DNA from 4 places in the Paenarthrobacter nitroguajacolicus genome. Region 1 is predicted to be linked to each of the others. Evidence: riboswitches for the same ligand, from Rfam matches in the RefSeq annotation. Region 1 holds a riboswitch; each other region holds the start of a gene.

Region 1 (5,817 bases):
CAACGCAGCCAGGCCGGCCGCGATTGCCGCAGCGGGACCGGCGAAGACCGGTTCTTCCCGTGCCCGCAGAACGCCGACCGGTAGTTGCGTGCTTTCCGACCCGCCTGGAACGTCCGGTCCCACCACCACCACAGCCGAAGCACCCCGGGCCGCCTGCAGGGCATGGGAAAGGAGGGTGCCGCCGTCGTACTTCAACGATGGCTTGGGCACGCCCCCGAGGCGGGTGGCCCGGCCACCCGCCAAAATCACGGCATTGAACTCCATCCGCCCAGATTACCCGGGACGGCTGGAGACCAGCAGAAATCGATCAGGCAGCGGATTCCGGCAACAGGAACGGGTCCCAGTCCGGCGCAGGTTTCTCGAGTTCTTTGATCTGCCACATGGTTCCCTGGGGCACGCCGGGCTTGAAACGGAGATTCCAACCCATCTCTGCCAGCGTGTGGTCGCTCTTGGCGTTGTTGCATTTCAAGCACGCCGCAACCAGGTTTTCCCAGGAATCCGCGCCGCCCCTGGATTTGGGGTGGACGTGGTCTATGGTGTGGGCTGTTTTCCCGCAGTAGGCGCAGCGATGGCCGTCGCGGCGAAGTACCCCGCGGCGACTCACGGCGGTAATCCTGTTGTACCGGGGACGGATGTAGCGGTTGAGGAGGATCACGGAAGGTCTTCCGAGTATCTCCTGTGGCCCGACGACAGGCTCGTCGCCTTCGGCCACCACGCTAGCTTTCCCAGTCAGCACAAGGACCAGCGCCCGGCGGAATGTTATTACCGCCAGCGGTTCATATCCAGCATTCAGAACGAGTGTGCGCATGCACGTACCTCTTCACGGCCGCACCCGTCAGGGGCACGAGGGCCGGCTGCCCTCTGCATGTACGGGCTGTGGATCGACAACATAAGGGTAAGCACTTATATGCCGTATCAACGAATTTTTCCGTCGTTTCGCGTGCAGTGTCGGCAAGAGTTCATGCGCGGTTAAGGGATGTGGCGGAAATCAAAGGGTCCCTTTGTGTGCCGCCACCACCTACTTTGAGGGGCAGAACCGCCCCGACACACGTGATTTGCGGCAGGTCGGGTGGCTTTCAGAACCGAAGTGGGTGGTGGCCGCACGCCCACTACTACGGGCATCCCACGAGCCGGCAAGGGTTAAAGCAGAACACCCCGCCGGCCAAAGCCAGCGGGGTGTTCTTACGCGATGTGGATCAGCCGTTGACGCGGATGAAGACCGGGCCGGAGCCCACGTTGGCGCTGAACAGTGCCGTGGTGGATCCGTTCCATCCACCGTGAACTGCTTGGCCGTTGCCGACGTAGACAGCGATGTGGGCCTGTCCGGCCAAACCGCCGTTGGCGTAGTAGGCGAGGTCGCCAGGCTGGGCTTCAGCTGCACTCACGGTGCGGCCAAGGGAGAGGTAGCCAGCGGGCCAGTCGTGGAAGTTGATACCCACGGCGGCCAAGGAGTTGGTCACAAGCATGGTGCAGTCCTGGGTGACGCCGAGCTGGGCGTAAGCTGCAGCAGCGATAGCGGCACCGAGGCCGCTGGATGCGGCGGGAGCTGCCGGAGCGGGGGTCGCGTTGCTGACGGCAACGGTTGCGTTGACTGCCGGAGCTGCGTTGGCGGTAACCGCGGTTGCCTCGTTGTTTTCGACCTTGGCTTCAACCTTGGCCGGAGCTTCCTCGACCACCACGGGAGCCGGGGCTTCCACCGTTGTGACCACGGGGCGCTCGTAGGAGATGGCCACAGTGGAGTCCGCGGCGATGGTGGCCTGGACTACCGACTGCACGTCAAGAGTGGACGTGGACGTCGATTCGCGATCCACGTTGGTATCGGCAGCGTTGGCTGCGATGCCACTGGTCAGGACCAGGCCTGAAGCTGCGGCAATAACTGCTGCCTGGCGGCCAACGCCACCGGCGTTGTTGCTGACGGCCTTGGCGATGACGGCAAGCGAGCTGGTCTTGGGGGCCTCAGCGCGGTGCCGTGCAACCTTGTTTGCACTGGTCATGATTTTCTCTTTTCGTATCCGCATGCAGTTGGGGTGCACGCGGGTAGTGGGTTGGCCAGCATGTGGGGAATGCCGGCCGACCCCGAACCGGATTTTTCTAGCGGAGGGTGTAGAACGAGGAGGTGCCGGTGGACGCTACGGAGTGCAGCAGCGTTCCCTGGCCGGGGTTCAAAGCGCTGATCATCATGCCGTTGCCGACGTAGATGCCTACGTGGGCTCCGCCGTTCTGCATGACGAGGTCGCCGGGAGCAGGAGTGCTGGTGGGCGTCATGGCCGTCCAGGCGTTGACGCGGGGGATGCTGATTCCGGCCTGTGCGTAGACCCACTGGGTGAAGCCGGAGCAATCCCAACCGTTGGGTGTGGTTCCGCCCCAAACGTAGGGAGAGCCGATGCCGGTGTAGGCAATGGCGGCGAGACCGGAGGCAGCTGCACTGGAGGCCGAATCCTTGGCCTCGGAAGACTTTGCTGTAACTGCTTCCGCTGTTTCTTCGCTGGTGGCCGCTGCGCGCTCGGCAACCTGCGCTGCGCGCTGTACCTTGGGGGCTTCCAGGGTGGCCACGGTGGGGCTCTCGAAGGAAACGGTGGCTGTCGGTTCTGCGGTAATCACCGCGGTAGCAACCAGCTGTTGGGTGCTGGAGGCCTCCGACTTGGAAACGTCGGTGTCTGTTGCTTGTGCCGGCAAGCCGACGGTGAGGACGAGGCCTGAGGCTGCTGCAAGGACGGCGGCCTGACGGCCCACGGTTCCTGCGTTGGAGGAAACAGCCTTGGAAAGAGTGTTCAACGGGTTCGTGCGAACCGTTTGGGCGCGATGGCGCGCAGGGGTAGTGCGTGATGACACGTAGGTAGCCTCTCCCAATGCCTGCGAGGTGAGCTGTCGGATTCGGATGGGAGTCATCCGGCCGCGCTGCTTCCAAGGAAGCTTTTGCGACTTAACCCCAAGGCCTTCTTTCGAAGGCCAGAAGTGGTTCCCCCGCCCCTGCCAGACGATTTATGCGAACGGACCTTGAGAGGTGGCAGAGCTAGGCAATCCACTCAAGTGCACCGGCCCCCTAAAAAGCCGATGCGCTCTGTACGCTACAACACTTGAAAGCGAATGTCACATTCAGGTCACGGGGCGTCCCGCTAATGCGAGAGGCAACCATCAACTGGCTTAGAGCCAGCCCATGGGGTCTACAACTTCACCGTTGACCTGGACCTCGAAGTGGAGGTGGCAGCCGGTGGAAGCGCCCGTGGTGCCGCTCAGGGCGACGGTGTCGCCGCGGTTTACGGTCTGGCCTACCTGGACGGTGAAGGACGACAGGTGGTTGTACGTGGTCTCGAGGCCATTGCCGTGGTCAACGACCACGCGGTTGCCTCCGCCGTACTCGTGCCATCCGGCGAACGTAACCTTGCCGGTGGCCGCTGCGTGCACAGCCGTGCCGCACTGGGCAACGAAGTCCTGGCCACGGTGGAAGTCACCTGCGCCACCCGTGAGGGGGCTGATGCGGTAACCAAAAGGGGATGCCGTGGTGAGCGTGTCCAGGGGGCTGGCCATGCTGCCAACGGACGAGGCCCGCTGGATGCTCTCAGTCGACTGGGCGCTGAGCAGCTGCTTCAGCTTCCCATCGGGGTCGGCAGAAGTGGCGACGGCGGCGCGGCTGAAGTCGATCTTGGCTGACGCGGCGGCGGAAACCTCGGGCTGGCTGCCAGTGGGGGCGGCGACGGCGAGGGCAGACTCAGTCTGGCCTGATTCCGAAGTGGCCATGACGGGACTCGTGGCCGGCAGACCGACAGTCAGGGCAAGTCCGGTGGCGGCAAGCGCAACACCGGCCTTCTGCCCGACGCCGCTGGCAGCGGCGAAGTCGGCAACCTGGCGCAGCGGGCTCTTACGGCGGCGCACCTGACGCTCGGTGTCGCGAGGCCGGATCTCCGTTACGACGGTGGCTGGCCGCAGCTCAGCAGCGGGGCCGGACGCGCGGCGGCGACCCCTGACGTTCTGCGATGTCAAACTCTGTTCCTCTCTCAAAAGCCTGCGAAGTTAGCTGTCGGATTCGGGTCAGAGAGTACAAAGACCCGGTCCGCACGAGGCGCTCACGGCACACAGGTATCCCAAGAGGGACTTGCATACGTGGGCACTTCTGCTGCGGACTTCACCCCAAGGCTGCTTCTTTAGACAGCCGCTTGTGGTTCCCCCGCCTCTGCCAGTGGTGGGTGGCACACCTGATCCGCTGGCAGAGCTCGGCTCCGGATCAGGTAACGCTTTGGTATCAGCGCTAGTAGATAACTATAGGGGATTAAGGCTCTTGGTAATAAATTCGTTATCAACAGGAGCGGGGCAAGCGAAGGAGGCCCTTATCATCAATTTCGAAAAACCGCAGGTCACACGCGCGCCGAACGCACAAAAGTGAGGTTTGACACTGTGCTGGCCCGGTGCCGGTCAGCTGAGGGAGACGAAGACGTGCGCAGCAACTTCAGGAGGTAGCTCCAAGGCGCCCTCGATACCCGGGACGCGGACCGAGATGTACTCACCGACGCGCTCCAGCGACACTGTTGCGCCTGGACGGATTCCGCCCTCATCCAACTGGGTGAGAAGTTCCGGCTCGACTTGGATGGGCTCCGCAAGGCGGCTGACCACAACGCGGGAATCAGTGGCGTAGCCGTCCATGGCCTGCAGCAGATTGACATCCAGCCGGGGGAAGGGCTGGCTGGCGAGGCCACCAAGCGCCTCAAGCCCCGGGATGGGGTTGCCATAGGGAGACTCTGTGGGATGCTCCAGGAGCTCGTAAAGCCGGCGCTCCACGCGCTCACTCATGACATGCTCCCAGCGACACGCTTCATCGTGTACATAGGCCCAGTCCAAGCCAATAACGTCGGCCAACAGGCGCTCCGCAAGGCGGTGCTTGCGCATGACCTCTGTGGCGCGTTTCCGGCCCACTTCAGTGAGCTCCAGGTGGCGGTCGTTGGACACAATCACCAGGCCGTCGCGCTCCATGCGTCCGATGGTCTGGGAAACAGTGGGTCCGGAGTGGCGCAATCGCTCGGCAATGCGGGCCCGGAGTGCCACTATGTTTTCTTCTTCAAGCTCCAAAATGGTCCGAAGATACATCTCAGTGGTATCGATCAGATCCGTCATCCAGCTCAGCTCTCCTCGAACGCAGTTCCTTGCGTAATCTCCACCGTACCGCGTCCCCAGCAAGGGCGGACGGTGTGCACCGCCGCCCCATGAACGCCAACCACCAGCCTAGCTTATTTGGAATTACTCTGGATAATTCCGGTCGCATCCGATTCGTTTGCATTCCACGTGGCGGACTATGACGGCTGCAGGTTCCTGCGCCCGGGCCGTGTCAGGCAGAATTGGGGTGTCGAAGGGGCAGTTGATGCCCCATGCCACCTCCCATCTCTAGCCGACACCCATTGGAGCCCTACGTGAGCGACAACAGCATCACCATTCCCGCCGACCTGCTGCCCAAGGATGGACGCTTCGGCGCTGGACCGTCCAAGGTTCGCCCGGAACAGATCGAAGCGTTGTCTGCCGCGTCGACCACCATCCTCGGCACCTCCCACCGTCAGGCTCCGGTCAAGAACCTTGTGGGTTCGGTCCGCGAAGGACTCAGCCAGTTCTTCCGCGCACCTGAAGGCTACGAGGTTGTCCTCGGCGTTGGCGGCTCCACGGCGTTCTGGGACGTGGCTGCGTTTGGCCTGGTCGAGAAGAAGGCCCAGCACCTCTCATTCGGCGAGTTCGGCTCAAAGTTCGCTGCAGCTACCAACAAGGCACCGTTCCTTGACGCTTCGTCCATCATCAAGGCTGAACCCGGCACCCGCCCCGTGGCAGCGGCCGAAGCCG
Region 2 (5,817 bases), 1.4 Mb from region 1:
CCCACGAAGTGAGCGGGCCAGGGGCTCCCGTGTTCCTGCAGCGCTTGGAGAACCAGTGAACGCGCTGGGCAAGGCGCGCTCCAAAGCGGCAACACTCCTGTCCGCCGACGTCGACGTGATGGGCCTGACCGGACGGATTCTCTGGACCGAGGGCACGCCTCTGCCGGAACAGGGCGCAGAGCCCCGGAATGAGCCGGCATACATCTTGATTCACGGCATTGGCGTGTCGCATCGGTACCTGGCGCGCTTGCATGGAGTCCTGGCCTCGAACGCGCCTACCTATTCGTTGGACCTGCCCGGTTTTGGCGGCACACCCAAGCCCGGCCGCCAGCTGTCCGTGGAGGATTACGGCGCTTTCATTGCCGAGGCACTCAAAAGCTGCGGCATCGATTCCTATGTGCTGGTGGGCCACTCGATGGGCGCCCAATTCGCCATAGAAGCGGCCTTGCATGCCCCGGAGCAGGTCCGGCAGTTGGTGCTGATGGGGCCGGTGGTCGATTCACGGCACAAGAATGTGTGGCGGCAGTCGCTTGCCCTGTCCCTCGACGGAGTACTCCGCGAAAGCCCCACGTCCAACTTGATAGTCATCTCCGACTACATCCGTTGCGGCCCGCGCTGGTACCTCACCGAATTGCCGGTCATGATGAGCTACCCCACGGAGAAACGGCTCGCCGGCGTCCACGTGCCAGTGCTGATTCTGCGGGGCAGCCGCGACCATGTGGCAGGACCGGACTGGGCGCTGCGGCTATCAAGGGCAGTCGCGCAGGGGCGTTTGGTGGAGATTCCGGGGGTCGGGCACGTGGCGCAGCACATGCGCCCCAAGGCTGTGGCGGATGCCATCCGGAGCTTTGTCACCGCCACGACGGCCCACCGTTGAGCACTGAGGCACGACGCCGGCCCCTGAGTTGGGGTCCCTTGTTGGGTTGGGTTGCGGGCTCGGTTTGTTGGCTCATCTTGTTGGGTTAGCCGGTCCCGGTTAGGCTGGCGGAGCATGCACATTAGTAAGTTTGCTTACGAAAGGGCTGATCGTGACCGACAAAGACTCGAATGAGGAAACCCAGGGCTTCGGCGCCACCGGCGCTACGGGACCGTACGACACTACGTCCGATGCCGACAGCATCCACGAGGATCCCGACATGCGCCAGGATGAGGACGAGGACCCCGCCGCATCCGCCAACCCCGATCCCCTCGACGGCAACGTCACTGGCCTGGAGCCGGGCGGCGGAGTCCCTCCCGGAGAAACCCCGCCGGCCGAGGGCAGCATGAGCAGCGATCAAGGCCACGAGGAGTAACACAGTCGCCAACCCGCGGCTCCGTTGGTACCCAGCGACATAGCAGCGGGTTGGCAACGTCCTAGCTGTTCGGCAGCTGCAGGATCTCCCCGAGATCGTATTCAGCGGGCTCCTCCAGTTGCGAGTACGTGCAGCTCTCGGGGGTCCTGTCCGGCCGCCACCTACGGAACTGCGTGGTGTGCCGGAACCTATCGCCTTCCATGTAGTCGTACTTCACTTCGATCACGAGTTCGGGGCGCAGGGGCACGAACGAGAAATCCTTGCCCCCGCTCCACCGGCTTTGCGCGCCGGGCATGCGTGAACCCCCGGCAGCTTCGTCCTGGTTGGCCCACTCACCCCAGGGATGCTCGCTGAGTTCGACTTGATACGGCTCAAGCTCGGCCACCAGGGCCTCCCTCCGGGCCATGGGGAACGATGCCACCACTCCCACGTGATGCAGGCGGCCAGTGTCATCGTGAAGGCCGAGCAGCATCGAGCCAACAACCTTCGCGGTCTTGTGCCAGCGGAATCCGGCCACCACACAATCCGCCGTGCGCTCGTGTTTGGTTTTGAACATCACGCGCTTGTTGGGTTGATAGGCCCCGGTCAACGGCTTGGACAGCACCCCGTCCAGTCCCGCGCCTTCCAATTGCACGAACCATTCCTGCGCCCGCTCGAGATCCGTCACTGCGGGGGTCACATAGACAGGCGGCTCGGCCTTGGCGAGCGCACGCTCCAAGATGGCGCGGCGCTCGGAGAACGGCTTGTCCATGAGGTTCTCGTCGCCCAGCGCCAGGATGTCGAACGCAATCATGGAAGCCGGAGTCTTCTCGGCGAGCATCCTCACGCGGCTGTCGGCGGGATGGATCCTTTGCTGGAGTACCTCGAATTCGAGCCTCTTGCCCTCGATCAGCACGATCTCGCCGTCGATCACGCATTTGTCCGGCAGGTTCTTCCTGAGAGCCTCCACCACTTCGGGGAAGTAGCGGGTCATTGGCTTCTCGTTGCGGCTGCCCAGGATGATCTCGTCGCCATCCTTGAAGACGATGGTCCGGAATCCGTCCCACTTGGGTTCGTAGTGCCCAACATCCGGGATGGTCGGAACGGATTTGGCGAGCATGGGCGAGACGGGTGGCATCACAGGCAGGTCCATAGACAATGTCTACCTGCCGGTGCACCGCGAAGCTAGTGTTAGGCCATGGATATCTCGCTCGATCCAGAGGATCCAGCATGAGTTGCCGACTCCCTCACCGGCACCGAAGCCTAAGTCATAGAAACCCCTCGGTTGGGCAGGCCCTACCGCCCGTTACATTAATGTGACTTTACTTTCCGGCTCATGTACCGTCGTAGAGCGACCCGTATGTCCGCTGGGCCGCTTCCGGATTGACGCCGAGCTCTGCCGCAATCCGGGATCCGCCAGACCCGCGGCAGAGGCGGGGGACCCACAGTTCCCGGGCTTGGTATCCAAGTCCTCGGGGTGAAGCCGCTTAGGCGGCCGGACGGCCTCGTCCGAACCCGACAGCTAACCTCGAAGGCGTTGAGAGGCAACCACCATGTCCCCAACCATGGATCAGCCGCGCCGCGCCCACACTGAAGGCGAGCGCACCAAGCCAACCGGACGCCGTCGGGCCCAAGCCAGCGGATTCCCCACCGGAAACCCAGATGACACTGGCGCGACTAACACTGAAGCTGCTGTTACAGGCACGGTTATCACAGGCACGACGCCGGAACCCGCCACCGCGGCCATGCCCACCACGGCGGCGCCTGCCACTCGTGCGGAAATTCGTGCAGCCGAGCGGGAGCGTGCAGCCCTTGCCGTGATTGCGCCTGAGGCCTCGGCCCCACAGCCGTCGCCCGAACCGTCCGAGCAGGCGGAACCCATGACTGCCGCGATACCTACTGTTCAGCCAGCGGCTCGGAGGTCGACCACACCGGGACCCCCTACCGCGGCGATCCCCATTGTGGCCCCGGCAAGTGCGCCCCCTGCCATTGCGCCTCCTGCTGGTGTGGAGCCGGATCCTCAGGAGCTGAGCGCCCAGGAGCCCGCAACCGCAGCAATTCCAGTGGTGCAGGCTTCAACGCCGGAACCTGCCACGACGGCCATTCCGGTAGTGCCTTCCCGCGAAGCATCCACGAGCACCCCCGAAGCCGCCGAGTCACCGAGCAACGACTCGCCCCGCACCGAGTCCCTGCAAACCGAGTCACCTCGGGGTAAGTCTCAGGCGCAGCTTGCTGCCGCGGCAACGGCGTCGGCAGCACTGGCAAGCCGCAAGGATGTTCGCCGGCAGGCTGCCGCACCCGCTGCGGCACCCTCCGGGGCCAGGTCCAGCGTGGGGTCCACCTCTTCCTTCGGCCGCGAACCCCACGCCGCCCTTCGGAAAGCAGCGTCGGTGAAGCACATGAGCCAGCGCATGGCCGTGGTTGCGGGCGCGCTTGGACTAGTACTGACGGCCGGGACGCTCGGGCAAGCCCTTGAGCTTCCGTTCTTCGGTCAGGAAACTCCTGCGCATGAAGCCAGCGGTGCCGACAGGAATTCGGGCTCCGCAGCCCCTGCACCCAGTGCCTCGTATTCCACGGCTTCCGCACCATCAGCGTCGTCGCCATCAGCCTCGTCACTTGCCACAGCGTCCTCGGAAGCCGGCCAGCCCGCGACATTAGCCGAGGCACCCACGGCCGGGTCGTCGTCGCCGGCTCCGACCCCGAAGGTGTCCCTTGCCAACCCGGTTTGGGTTCCATCGGCTGTCCCCTCCTCAGTCCCGGCCGTCCCTGGGGTGACAAGCCCAGCCCCCACCCAGCCAGCTCCCGCGCCGAGCGAGGTGCCGTCGGACACGGTCACCACACCGCCCACGACTCCGACGCCCACAACCTCACCGACCCCGACGGTCACACCAACGCCGACGCCGACGCCCACACCAACGGAAACTGCAACCCCGACGTCCAAGCCCCGGCCGAGCAAGCCGCAGGCCGCCTCGGCTCCCCAGCCCAGCGAATCTGCGCTTCAAGACATCCTGGACGCAGCCCAGAAGGTCCTCGGTTGAGCACCCGCCTGCCCCGTACCTCCACTCACGCGGGGTGGCATAGCCGGTACTGCAGCAGCAGCAGGACTGCCGCTTTCCGTCGCCGGATGGGACGTTGGAGCTGCCAGCGTTTGCGGCGCTCGTAGGCTCAGATCCGCGGCCGCCCGGCCCAGCGCCGCGCCTTCAAGGCCGCATGTAACTCGAGCCGGATCGCGCCACTCAACGGATCAGCACCGATGAGTTGGCGGATCCGGCCGAGCCGGTTGTAGATGCTGCTCCGGTGGAGGTGAAGTTTGGCGGCGACGTCCTGCACCGAGCCGTCATTGTCATAGAGCAGTTCCAGGACAGGCAGGAGTTCGCCGTTTTTGTCCTGGTCCTCAAGGGCCTGAAAATGCACCGATCCTGTGTCATCCCAGCCTCCGGGTGCCACCAGACGATCGAAAAGTTGATAGACACCAACGGTCCGGCTGTCCACGAGCTCACCTAGCGGGAGGTCCACGGCGGCCGCCTGCGCAGCAACCTTCGATTGACGGTAAGCGTCCGATAGCTGCCGGATGACTTGGAAGGGTTCACTGATGCCCAGGATCACCCTGTCCACCTTGCGGCCAGCGCGCTTCGCAAGCTCCAGTTGATAATGCACCAGCACCTGGGCATGGTCTGCCCGGCCGCCCGACTCGCGGAACAGGACCACCGAATGCGTCTCCGTTCCGGCGCTGAACAAGGCGGCGTTGACGCCGATAGTGGACTGCAGCGCCGCTGATCGATGCGTCAGGGTAGCGGCAATAGGATCGACGTCGGACCTCGCACCATCCGGGTCGAGTATGGTGACCAACTGCCACGGACCGCGCCCCTGGATTTCCTTCCAACCCGCGACGGCGGCCACAGCGTTCGATTCGCCCCCGCAGGCTGACAGAAACTCCTGTTCACGCCTTCGCCGGAACTCCGATTCGGCCGTATTGGAATCAAGGAGCAAGCCCGCCAACAGGTCCAGCTCGTCCCGCACGCCGGGCAGTTCGGCGAGTATCGCCGTCGCACTCTGCTCTTCAAGGTCCAGCTGCACCCACAAGTACCCCACACGGAAACCGCGGACCAAAAGTGGCACGCAGACGCGGCCCAGCATGCCGAGTTCGTCGTTGGCAGGAACGACGACGGGTCGCACCGCCGTGGCGATGCCATGAGCGAGTTGCCAGGCGCTGACGTCGCCGGGGACCCGCTTGCTGAGGAGGAAGTTCACGCGAACGCGGTCGGCGTGGGACTGGTTGGAGCTATAGGCGAGAAGAACGCCGTCGAGATCTTCCAGGGACAGTCCGCGGCCCAGCTTCAAGGCAACGCGTTCAACGATCTGTTCCACGTCCTGCAGCATCTGTAAAGCGTACCAACAGCAGGCGACACTTGACGCTCCAGTGCTCGACAAATGTCGAGCTGGCTGGCAAAAGATCCCTGGATTTCCGGACTTTCCGCATGAGGGCGGCCCCGGGTCCATGTCGCCTGCCTCACAGCCGGATCTATTCTGGAATCACAGCCCGCAA
Region 3 (5,817 bases), 720 kb from region 1:
GGAGATGAAGCCGGCGCCGAGGCCGTTGGCAATTGAATAGGTGAACGGCATGAGGGCGATGGTCAGGAACGCGGGAATTCCGACGCCCCAGTCCTGCCAATCGATCTTGCCCACCTGGGAGACCATCATGAAGCCCACGACCACCAGTGCGGGAGCCACGGCCTCGAACGGCACCAGGTTGATGAGCGGCGTGAAGAACATGGCCACAAGGAAGAGGACGCCGGTGACGATCGAGGCGAGACCGGTTCGGGCGCCTTCTCCAATGCCGGCGCCGGACTCGACGAAGATCTGGTTGGAGGAAACGGAAGCTCCGCCGCCCACGATTGCGCCGAGGGCATCAACCTGAAGGACGCGGTCAACGTTGGGGATGTTGCCGTCTTTGTCCACGGTTCCGGCCTCGTTGGCCAGCCCAACCATGGTTCCCATGGCGTCGAAGAAGATGCTCAGGAGGATCACGAAGGCCAGCAAAGCCGCCGCGATGAAGCCGAGGTGTTCAAAAGCACCGAAAGGGTTGGCCTTGCCGATGAGGGACAGATCCGGGGCGCCCCATTCGGTGAGCGTGGGGGCCACCAGGGACCAGCCGCGGGGGTTGACGTTGGTTCCGTCAAAGCTTGGGCCGATGTGCAGCGTGAATTCGAGGATGGCGGCCAGCGCAGTGGAGACCACGATGCCGATCAGGATGGCGCCGCGGACCTTTCGGACCACCAAGGCGATGGTCAGGATCAAGCCCACTGCGAAAACGAGTGTCGGCCAGCCCATGAGCTTTCCGTCCACGCCCAGGCCCAACGGAACGGTGGTGCCGGCAGCATCAGGGATGCGGCGGACGAAACCGGCGTTGACCAGGCCAATGAGTGCGATGAAGAGGCCGATGCCCACAACAATTGCCGTCTTCAGGGCCTCCGGAACCGCCTTGAACACGGCTGTTCGGAAACCGGTCAGCACCAGGATGAGCATGGTGATGCCGGACAGCACCACGAGCCCCATCATGTCCGGCCAAGTCAATCCGGGATGGGAAGCCACAGTGACTGCCACGAAGGCGTTGACGCCCAAGCCTGTGGCCACGGCAAACGGATGTTTGGCCCACGCGCCCATGAGGATGGTCAAGATGCCGGCAACGAACGCCGTGGTGGCTGCCACGGCCGTGAAGCCCAGCGACGCGCCACTCGAGTCGGGTCCGGAGAGGATCAGCGGGTTCAGCACCACGATGTAGCTCATGGCGAAGAAGGTCGCGAAGCCGCCACGGATTTCCCGCGAATACGTGGATCCACGTTCGGAGATTTTGAAGTAGCGGTCGATTGCAGAACCTTGTTTGAGCATGAAGGTCTCCGGGGATCGAGGGGAGTTTGCTCTCAAATCCTATGTTGTCCGGTGTGGGCCCTTTGAACCATTCGCCTAGTCTGTAAGGAAGCCAACACTAGGAGAAACCGCCCCATGCGTACCATCCGCCCGCTTCTGGCCGCCGTCGTCGCTGCCCTTGCTTTCGCGTCCGCTTTGCTGTTTTCCGCGGCTCCGGCGTCCGCGCACGACGTCGCCGAGTCAACCGCGCCAGCCAACGGTGCCAGCGTGGCGGAAGTCCCGGCGTCGGTCTCCATCACGTTCAACAACCGCCCGCTCGCGATTGGTTCCGGCGTCACCGTGACGTCCGGCGGTGAGAACTGGGCGGACGGTCCGGTCGAAATCATTGACAGCCAGGCTGTCCAAAAGCTTCGCGAGGGCGCTCCAGCTGGTGAATACACCGTGGTTTGGCGTGTAGTCAGCTCGGATTCCCACCCCATTGAGGGCACCTTCGCGTTCACGGCCGCCGCGGGAACCGCGACGACGGCGAGTGGCCCGGTTGGTGTCTCGCCGTCGGTGTCGGCGCCGTCAGCCGAAGTACCGACGGCGGGTACCGCAGCGCCGGGAACGGGCAGCAGCGAGCCTGCCGCTGACGCCTCCCAACCCTTCCCTTGGAGCATTGTCGGGCTGGCTGTTGTTGCTGTGGGTCTCGTTATTTACCTTGCTGTTACCGCACGGAAGAAACTCGCCGCTTCGAACAGCCCTGATGGCGATACTTCCGCGGAATAACGCGGTTTTCTACGTACCTGCGAATATCTCGAAACGGACACTGCGACACGCCAGAAGCCCACTTCCCGTTACTTAAATGTGACTTCGGAGGAATCATCGCGTACGGTAGTACCTGTGCCTGTTCCACGTAGCGGGCACTTCCGGCCTGATTGCCTAGCTCTGCCGCAGTCCGGAATCCGTTCGCAGACAAACCTACGGCAGAGACGGGGAACCCAATTTAGGCCGCTTTCGAGCGTGCCTTGGGGTGAAGTCACGAAGCTTCCGCTGAACAGCGGGGGATAGTGGCCGGGTGACTCCCATCCGAATCCGACAGCTAACCTCGCAGGCATCGGGAGAGGCTCTTTCATGTCTTCACGCATTCTTCGCGGCCGTCGTAAGGCGGACAGCGTACGTCCTAATCCGTTCATCTCCATCTCGAAGGCAGTAGCCAGCAACGCTTCCGGCGCTGGCCGCCAGGCAGCTGTTATCGCAGCAGCCTCGGGCCTCGTTTTGACCGGCTCCATTGCTGCTCACGCAGCTGAGGCTCCGGTTCAGCGCGACTCCAGCCCCGCAACGGTCGCTGAGACCGTTTCCGAGGCACCCACCAAGGTTGTTACCGCCCTGGCGACGGCTACCGTCAACTTCGAGCGTCCGGCCGTTGCTTCCGTAGCAGCTCCGGTCATCGAAAAGCCGGCTCCCGTTGTTGAGGCCCCTGTGGTCCAGAAGGCAGCCGTCACCACTGCTGCTGCAACAGCTCCCGTCGCCGCCCAGGCTGCGGTTGCTGCTCCTGTGGCTGCCGCACCGGCTGCCCCTGCTCCTGTAGCTGCTGCCCCCGCCGTTGGCGGCGTCAACGCAGCCATGGTTGCCTCGGCTTACGCACAGATCGGCGTCTTCCAGGACTGCACCGCCATGGTCGAGAAGGCTCTCGGCTCCGCTGGCATCCCGGTAGGCGACCTCGGTCCCATGCAGTTCATGAACTACGGCAAGGTCGTTAGCGATCCCCAGCCCGGTGACATGATCGTCCAGTCCGGCCACGTTGCTATCTACATCGGCAACGGCCAGGCAATCAGCGGTGGCATCAACGGCAACCAGACGGGCATCCACCCGATCAGCTGGTTGACCGCAACGGGTCCCCTGACCTACGTACGCGCTGGCGCATAAAGCCTCACGCTTCAGTTCAAAGGCCGGTGCCTTCAAAGACTATTGTCTTTGGAGGTGCCGGCCTTTGGCGTTAAGTTCTGTTTGTTAATGTTCAGCGGGGAAGAACGTTCAGCGGGGAACGTTCGACGGCGGGTCTATAGCCGCGTGGGCGGCGGGGCCCGTGCGGGCCCCTAGGCGTAGTGCCCCTAGGCGAGGGCGATGCCCGGACCTGCGGGCAGGGCAACTTTTGAGGAGATGGCTTGGCCCACTGCCTTGGCTTGCCGCAGCACTTCCTTAGGAGACGGCGTGATGAGGTCCCCAACGCCCACCAGGTGCATCCCTACCGCCCGCATGGCGGCCGCGAAGTTCTGGCCAACGGCTATCCCAAGTTCGGCGAGCATGCGCCGCAACTGGCTTTGGGCACAGCGCGTGACTACTACGTGGTCCGCCAGGAGGACACCGTTGGCTGTGTGGACTGCCCACTGGCGTGGAGTGGATTCGAGGGGGCCGGATACATGGAGTCCCGTTCTGAGGCCCGCTGTGGTCATGCTGGCGGCCAGCCCATATCCGATTTGCCGGGAGGGGTCCGAACCCAGGAAATCAAGGCGGACGGCGCGGGTGGTGTTGCGAACGTCCAGTTGGTGGTTGGCGGCGTAGTTCCGCAGATGTCGGAGGATCTCGTTGCGTTCTTGCATGGCTGCAGGATCGGCCACCTCGGTGCGTTGAAGCATGCCTGTGTGGACAGAAGGACCTGTGGTGGACAGTGCACCGAACCCGTCTACGACGATGGAGCCCACGCCGAAGCGACTGAGCTCGCTGGCAACTGCCAAACCGGACAGGCCGGCTCCGATGACCACGGTGGTGGTGCGTTCCGTGGCGGAATCAGGCGTGAGTGACACTGCTTGGTTCCTCCTTGACGTGTGTACCTTACGGCATCGCGTGGGATCGCGTCCGAGTTCCCCAAGCGGCCGCAAATAAATGGCCGGAGTGTGTGCTGTGAAACACGTTTGCCGGCCATTCGGTGACTCGAACACTACCGAACTTTTTCGGCCATGGATAGCCTCCGCGACTGCGCGTTTTGTGTGTTCGTCCGCAGCGCAATGTGGGAGCCCGGGAACCGAGCCCGGACCGTTATGCACATAGCCCGATGTCGCCTTGATTCGGTACTGCTGACCGAGAATAGTTGGCCTTGGGAGGAGAAATTTCCCGGTTTCTCCTGCTCCGGCCATTGACAATGAAACAGTGAGGGACTTCGACGCGGAGAACCTCTGGCAGAATAGCCGGAACATCAAGCAGTAGGTGGAGAGGCAGGCCCCCATGGACCAGCACGGCAGACACAGTGAAGAGCCACAGGACGGCCAGGATCAAGCCGTGGAACCCGGTGGCATCGTGGTGGGAGTGGACGGTTCAGAGCATGGTCAATGTGCTTTGGTTTGGGCCGCGCGGGAGGCCGAACGTCGGCAACTTCCCTTGCATATCGTTACGGCATATTCTGTGCCCATCTTCGCCGCCTCCGGGCTGGATGGCGGCTACGCAACAGTCGACGATTCCGTGATTCGCGAGGGCGCGGATGCGATTGTCCGGCAGGCCCTGGATAAGGTGTCCGGATATGACATCGACGTCGACGCTTCTGTCGAGAACGGCGACGCCGCTGGTGTCCTGTTGGATCTTTCCAGCGAGGCCGCCCTCCTTGTTTTCGGCAGCCGGGGCCGCGGTGGATTCGTTGGGCGTTTACTTGGCTCGGTCAGCAGCGCCTTGCCTGCCCACGCCAAATGCCCCACGGTGACAGTCCCGCTCTACTGTGCCGACCGCCTTGGTGAAAGCACTGAGGACAAACACATCAAGGCTGAACATGCCAAGGCAGGCCCACGTACTGTGGAAAACGTAGTTGCCGTAGGCGTGGACGGTTCCGAGCAGGCCCGTGTGGCCGTGCTCGAAGCTGCCGAGCAGGCACAGCGCATGGGTGCCAAACTCCGGGTGATTTGTGCTGTGCCGCAGTACAGCGGTTCCTTGGCATGGGTTCCGGCACCCTTGGACCGGGATGCCTTGTTTGCGGATATCAAAGTCCAGTTGGACGCCGGGGCTGATTGGCTCAGAAGCCACTTCCCTTCATTGCCCATGGAAACGGAACTCCGGGACGGTTCCCCCGTTGATGTTTTGGTGGAAACCAGCCGCAGCGTCGAGCTGGTGGTTCTGGGTACACGGGGCCGTGGCGGCTTCGCGGGGATGCTGTTGGGTTCTACATCGGACGGGGTCCTGCACCACTCCAAGGGGCCGGTGATGGTTGTTCCCGACCGTGAGGATCCCAGGCTCGCTGACCGCCACAAGTTTGGGCCTATGCTTGGCGCTGCCTAAGCCCTGAGCCTGCTACGCCCATGGACAAGAAGCAGCCCGGGGAGCCGTCGCAGGATCCGGTATTGGTCCTGGACATCGCCGAAATCCGGGGAACCATGCTTCCCCGCGTCGGTGGCAAGGCTGCCAATCTGGGCGAGTTGGCCAGCGTCGGCCTGCCGGTTCCACGCGGATTCTGCCTCACAACTGCCGCATACCGGCAGGCTCTCTCGGGTGTGGGCCTGGAGTCTGTCTTTGCGGCTTTGGAGGAGGCCAGCGCCTCCGGCACCAGCGCCTCCGACT
Region 4 (5,817 bases), 290 kb from region 1:
ACCGCCGAGGTGGGTTTCCTGGGCATGGCCCGTGATGAAGAAACCTTGGACATCATCACCTACGCTGAGCGGCTCCCCGAGGACCTCACCGGCCGGCAGATCTTCGTCCTGGACCCCATGCTCGCCACCGGCGGCACCCTGCGTGAGGCTATCAAGTTCCTCTTCAAGCGCGGCGCCTCGGACGTTACCTGCATCTGCCTGCTTGCTGCTCCGGAGGGGCTGTCCAAGCTGGAAGAAGAGCTCTCCGACGCCAACGTGAAAATCGTCCTGGCCTCGATTGACGAGAAGCTCAACGAAAAGTCGTACATCGTGCCGGGCCTCGGCGACGCCGGCGACCGCCTCTACGGCGTCGCAGTTTAGGGAGCCCCCTACCGGTTTCCCACGCGCCCCGTTAGCCTGTGGCGCATGGACTGGAAACTTGAACTGGTGTTTGTCCCTGTGTCCGACGTCGACCGCGCGAAGGATTTCTACGTCAACAAGGTTGGTTTCAACGCCGATTTCGATGAGCGTCCCATGGACGGCATCCGTTTCGTGCAGCTGACACCGCCGGGTTCGGCGTGTTCCATCGCCATCGGGGAGGGCCTCAGCGATGCCCCTCCCGGGACAGCGCCAAGCCTCCAAGTGGTGGTGGCGGACATCAACAAGGCGCATGAGCAGCTCAAGGCCAACGGCGTGGACGTCAGCGATATCGACGTCCAGGATTGGGGCCACTTCGTTTACTTCGCAGACCCCGACGGCAACAAATGGGCGGTGCAATACATCCCGCAGCGGCCGAACGGCTAAGTCACACTTCGCCGCCATACGCCGGATGTGCGGCAGGATGGACCCATGAGCCATCCTGCCGAACCCGCCTCCCAGCAATCAGTGTTGACCGTCCGCGCGGTCCTTTTCGACATGGACGGCACGCTGGTGGACTCAACGGCGATCGTTGAGCAAGTGTGGCTCGAGTTCGCCGAGCGCTACGGCTTGGATTACAACGAGATCCTGCGCACCTCGCACGGCGTCCAGGCCGGTGATACTGTTCGCCGGTATGCGCCCGCTGGCGCTGATTTCGAGGCATTGACGGCCGAGCTCGGCGAGATGGAACGCTCCCGTACCGATGGCGTCATTGCGCTTCCCGGAGCAGAAGCCCTGCTGGCGCGGCTGCCCGATGACGCCATCGCGTTGGTTACCTCCGCAGACCGGACCCTTGCCGATATCCGCATGCAGGCGGCCGGGCTCGCCATACCGTCCACAACGGTCACAGCGGAATCCGTCACGCGCGGCAAGCCGCATCCGGAAGGCTATCTCAAGGCGGCGGCGCTCCTGGGAGCCGACCCGGCCGACGTCGTGGTTTTCGAAGACGCGCCTGCCGGCATCGCCGCCGCGCGCGCCGCGGGGATGCGGACCGTTGTGGTGGGCAAGGCCGCTGCCAGGCACAATGCGGAGCTGGAGCCGGGCATGTGGCGGATCCCGGACTACTCGGCGGTCACCGTCACCGCAGTGAAGGACGACGACGGCGGCCACCTCCTGACGCTGACCCTTTAGCCCTTTCTGCGCGGTCTGTTCCAAGCGGTGAACCGGGCGTAGGCTGTGCGCATGTCTGCGATGCCGGAGGCGTACGGTGCTGCATTGGAGCGGGCCATGGTCCACGCCGGTGAGTGGCTTGCGTCGGTTCCCACCCGTTCTGTCCGCCCTTCATCCGACGCCGACCAGGTGGCCAAGAGCATCCTGCCGCGTCTCCCCGACGGAGCAACCGATGCCGCGGAGGTAGTGGACGAGCTGGCCGCGCTGGCTGAGCCCGGCTTGATGGCGATCCAGTCCGGACGGTTTTTTGGGTGGGTCATGGGCGGAACTTTGCCCGCCGCCATGGCCGCTGATTGGCTCGTCTCTGCCTGGGACCAAAACACCGGGCTCCGGTTCGCCACTCCCGCCGCCGCTGCCATCGAGGAATCGGCCGCCGCCTGGCTTTTGGACCTCCTGCACCTGCCCGCGACTGCCGACGTCGGATTCACCACGGGTGCCACAACCGCTAACTTCGTGGGGTTGGCAGCGGGCCGCCAATACCTGATGGACGAGGCCGGATGGGACCTCGAAGCGCTCGGTCTCAGCGGCGCACCGCGCATCACAACCTTTGCCGGCCGGGAACGGCATGCCGCAGTGGATCTGGCATTGCGATACCTCGGTTTGGGCGCCTGTGTTCCGGTAGACGCCGACGACGAGGGCCGGATCTTCCCCGACGCCCTTGCTGATGCCATGGATCAGCAACCGGGGCCATCGTTGGTCTGCCTGCAAGCCGGCAACCTCCACTCCGGGGCATTTGATCCCATGGAGGAAGCCATAGCTGTGGCACACGATCGCGGCGCGTGGGTGCACGTTGATGGTGCCTTTGGTTTGTGGGCCGCTGTGAGCCCGAGGCTGCGAGGCCGACTGGCGGGTGTGGAAGACGCAGATTCGTGGGCAACGGATGCCCATAAGACCCTGAATGTCCCTTACGACTGTGGCTTGGCAATAGTGGCACGCCCGGAAGCCCTGAGGCGTGCCTTCAGCGTTCACACGAGTTACCTCATTGCCACTGATGCCGGGCCTGGGGATCCTTTCGAGAAAGTTCCGGAGATGTCCCGCCGCGCCCGGGGCATCCCGGTCTGGGCTGCACTCAGGCAGCTGGGCCGGGACGGCGTGATTTCCATGGTTGAGCGCCTGGCAGCAAATGCCCGTGCTTTGGCTGAAGGACTGTCCTCGATCCCTGGCGTGGAGGTGCTCAACGACGTCGTGTTCACGCAGGTCTCGGTGTGTTTCGGAAGCGATGACCGTACGCACCGGATCACCCAGCGGCTCATGGCCGAAGGCGCGGTCTGGATGTCCGGTTCGTCGTGGCGTGGCCGCGAGATCTTACGGATTTCGGTGAGCAATTGGACTACGGACGCCGGGGATGTCGCCGCGTCCGTCGCAGCCGTGCGGGGAGCGGTGAAGGCCGAACCGGAGGCATAGCGTTCTACGGCCACGCACCTGTGAAACGGCAAAGCCGCGCCCGTTCCCGCCATCCGCTCCAGTGGGTACTGGTGCGAACGGCGGCAACGGGCGCGGCAATCAAGCAGTCTGGCTTAGTACCAGTTGTTGGCCAAGTGGAAGCCCAGAGCGGCGGACGGGGATCCGTAGCGCTCCTTGATGTAGTTCAGGCCCCACTTGATTTGGGTCTGGTAGTTGGTTTCCCAGTCAGGACCAACGGTAGCCATCTTGGAAGCAGGCAGGGACTGGACGATGCCGTAGGCGCCGCTGGAAGCGTTCATCGCCGTGGTCTTCCAGTTCGATTCCTTCTCCCACAGCGTGTTCAGGGCAGTCATTTCGCCCGGGCCCCAGCCGTAGTTGCCAAGCATGCTCAGTGCGTACGCCTTGGCAGCAGCGGGGTCGTCCACGGCCTTGGGGGCGGCAGCAGCAGCTGCGGCTTCCGCGGCGGCGGCGGCAGCAGCGGCGTCGGCGGCTTGCTTGGCAGCAGCGTCAGCAGCAGCCTTCTCAGCGGCGGCTTGGGCGGCAGCTTGGTCTGCGGCAGCCTTTTCGGCGGCGGCCTGCGCGGCTGCGGCCTGGTCAGCGGCAGCCTTCTCGGCGGCAGCCTTGTCAGCAGCTGCCTTTTCCGCGGCGGCCCTGTCGGCTGCGCCCTTTTCGGCGGCAGCATCCAGGGAAGCGGAGATCTCGGCCGACTTGTTCGTGTTGACCTGCGCACTGGACTGGGTTCCGGCTACGCGGCTGGCCTCGGGGAGGGTCAGTGCGGCGTTTGCGGCGGTTCCGAGCGATGCAACGCCCAGTGCAGCTGCCACGACACCGGCTACGACGGACATGCGGTGGCCGGACTTACCCTGGCGGGCTGCGTTCTTGAGGACAGACTGCGACTTGGTGTGCGGTGCGTTGTGTTCGTCGCGGCGACGCGCGGAAGGGCGCGTCTGATCGTTAAATTCAGACATGTGATTACCTCTCAGCGCCTGCGGAGTTAGCTGTCGGGTTCGGATGAGGTCATCCGGCCGCGCATCATGCTGCGGCTTCACCCCAAGGGCCGGCCAAAAAGGCCTGGGCCCGGAGACTCTGGGTCCCCCGTCTCTGCCTCGGAGAAAGAACGGACTCCGGGAAGTGGCAGAGCTCGGCGCATCCCGGATGTGGGCCTGCTAGGGACGACCCACCCTTTCGACGGTACAGGAGGATTCCACAGAAGTCACATTTAGGTAACAGAGATCACGACGCCGGTGAGTCGCCTTGCCCGATTCGTTATAGGCCTTCGGTGTTCACGGTAGGGAGTCGGAGGGTGAATTCCGTGCGACCCGGCCGCGAGGTCACTTCCACGCTACCGCCATGCGCTGAAACGATGGCCTCCACAATGGACAAGCCGAGTCCGGAGGTGCCCTCAGAGCCCGATCTTGCGGCATCAGCGCGGGCAAACCGGGAGAAGATCCTGCCTTGGAAGTCTTTCGGAATTCCGGGGCCGTTATCCGTCACTGTCACCACGGCACTGCCATCGGCGGAGAGCATGACGCCTGTGACCACGGTAGTACCTGGATCCGTGTGTTTGCGGGCATTGGACAACAAATTGCCCAGCACCTGATGAAGTTGGGTGGCATCGCCGCGCACAGTGATGGGCTCATCAGGGAGCTGGAGCTGCCAGATGTGATCCGACGCCATGACTTTCTCGTCACTGACCGTTTCGATCACGAGCTGTGTCAGGTCCACGTCCTCAACTTTGACAGGCTGTCCCTCGTCCAACCGCGCCAGTAGAAGAAGGTCCTCCACCAAGGTGGTCATGCGTTCGGACTGGCTTTGGACACGCGCCAGCGACTTCCGGCCATCCTCGGTGAAGTTCTCCGTCATCCTTAGTAGCTCGGTGTAGCCCCGGATGGCGGTCAGGGGAGTCCGCAGTTCGTGCGAGGCATCGGCCACGAACTGGCGCACCTTGGTTTCGCTTTCCTGCCGTGCTTCCAGCGCGCTCGAAACGTTGTTCAGCATCTGGTTCAAGGCATAGCCGACGCTGCCCACTTCCGTTCCGGGGTGGGATGCCGACGGCGGTACGCGCACCGCAAGTGCCACCTCGCCGGCGTCGAGAGGCAGGCGCGAAACCTTCGTGGCCACCTCGGAGAGCTGCTCAAGAGGACGCATGGTCCGGCGGATGATGACCGTTCCCACGAGCCCGATCACCACCAGCCCAGCCAGCGAGACCAGCACCATGGTCCACACCAGCGAGGCTTCTGCGCTCTGCTTGTCCTCCAGCGGCAGGCCCGTCACAATCACGTCGCCATAAGTGGTTTCGACTGCCACAAGCCGGTAATCGCCGTTGGACAGCGATCGGTCCACGGGTTGGTTGTCCGTGGGAAGCGACACCAGGACCTGCTCATCGTCTGCTGAGAGCGAGACGCGGTGACCTTGGGCGTCGATCAAACCCGAGCTTCGCACGGTGGAGCCGTCGATCCTCGCGTTGAGCGTGCCTGCCGCCTGCCCGCGCGCCTCCAAAGGATCCGGCCTGCCGGGGGATGACGGAAAGTTCGACGGCGGCCTGCCGAAGTCATTCGCGCGGCTGGACGCCTGCTCCAACTGCCTGTCGAGCTGCCTGTTGAAGACCATGTCCATGGACGCGTAGCTGACCACCCCCACAGCAGCGCAAATGGCGATCAATAGTGCCATGGCCACCAGGACCAAGCGTGTACGCAGGTGCCAGGTGGAGGGATTGAGCCAACTGAGCTGAGTCTGTCCGGCCGACACTCCGGACTTCCTGGCCATTCGCGAGAGGGTGCCCAAGGGCTAGTCCGCAGGCTTGATGACGTAGCCGGCACCCCGGATGGTATGGATCATCGGGGGATG

The links. A riboswitch is a leader RNA that binds a small molecule or an ion and turns the genes downstream of it on or off. The one in region 1 is predicted to bind cyclic di-AMP.
Region 2: another riboswitch for cyclic di-AMP. It lies ahead of KCX59_RS20680 (hypothetical protein); the one in region 1 lies ahead of KCX59_RS05695 (M23 family metallopeptidase).
Region 3: another riboswitch for cyclic di-AMP. It lies ahead of KCX59_RS02140 (NlpC/P60 family protein); the one in region 1 lies ahead of KCX59_RS05695 (M23 family metallopeptidase).
Region 4: another riboswitch for cyclic di-AMP. It lies ahead of KCX59_RS04190 (hypothetical protein); the one in region 1 lies ahead of KCX59_RS05695 (M23 family metallopeptidase).

What each region holds. Positions count from the first base shown of each region.
Region 1 is NZ_CP073234.1:1,122,190-1,128,006, reverse strand. It holds gene KCX59_RS05715 (NTP transferase domain-containing protein) at 1-264, opposite strand, end outside; gene KCX59_RS05710 (HNH endonuclease) at 308-808, opposite strand; gene KCX59_RS05705 (NlpC/P60 family protein) at 1,197-1,994, opposite strand; gene KCX59_RS05700 (C40 family peptidase) at 2,092-2,832, opposite strand; cyclic di-AMP (ydaO/yuaA leader) riboswitch at 2,837-2,999, opposite strand; gene KCX59_RS05695 (M23 family metallopeptidase) at 3,145-3,981, opposite strand; cyclic di-AMP (ydaO/yuaA leader) riboswitch at 3,986-4,200, opposite strand; gene KCX59_RS05690 (metal-dependent transcriptional regulator) at 4,411-5,106, opposite strand; gene serC (phosphoserine transaminase) at 5,400-5,817, shown strand, end outside.
Region 2 is NZ_CP073234.1:4,389,659-4,395,475, forward strand. It holds gene KCX59_RS20660 (maleylpyruvate isomerase family mycothiol-dependent enzyme) at 1-59, shown strand, start outside; gene KCX59_RS20665 (alpha/beta fold hydrolase) at 119-877, shown strand; gene KCX59_RS20670 (DUF6480 family protein) at 1,029-1,292, shown strand; gene KCX59_RS20675 (ATP-dependent DNA ligase) at 1,354-2,424, opposite strand; cyclic di-AMP (ydaO/yuaA leader) riboswitch at 2,676-2,822, shown strand; gene KCX59_RS20680 (hypothetical protein) at 2,825-4,309, shown strand; gene KCX59_RS20685 (PucR family transcriptional regulator) at 4,437-5,651, opposite strand.
Region 3 is NZ_CP073234.1:403,753-409,569, forward strand. It holds gene KCX59_RS02130 (NCS2 family permease) at 1-1,317, opposite strand, end outside; gene KCX59_RS02135 (copper resistance CopC family protein) at 1,432-2,064, shown strand; cyclic di-AMP (ydaO/yuaA leader) riboswitch at 2,239-2,406, shown strand; gene KCX59_RS02140 (NlpC/P60 family protein) at 2,410-3,204, shown strand; gene KCX59_RS02145 (FAD-binding protein) at 3,390-4,082, opposite strand; gene KCX59_RS02150 (universal stress protein) at 4,501-5,538, shown strand; gene KCX59_RS02155 (PEP/pyruvate-binding domain-containing protein) at 5,559-5,817, shown strand, end outside.
Region 4 is NZ_CP073234.1:827,744-833,560, forward strand. It holds gene upp (uracil phosphoribosyltransferase) at 1-360, shown strand, start outside; gene KCX59_RS04175 (VOC family protein) at 406-783, shown strand; gene KCX59_RS04180 (HAD-IA family hydrolase) at 829-1,527, shown strand; gene KCX59_RS04185 (pyridoxal phosphate-dependent decarboxylase family protein) at 1,579-2,970, shown strand; gene KCX59_RS04190 (hypothetical protein) at 3,084-3,938, opposite strand; cyclic di-AMP (ydaO/yuaA leader) riboswitch at 3,942-4,103, opposite strand; gene KCX59_RS04195 (sensor histidine kinase) at 4,237-5,736, opposite strand; gene KCX59_RS04200 (response regulator transcription factor) at 5,758-5,817, opposite strand, start outside.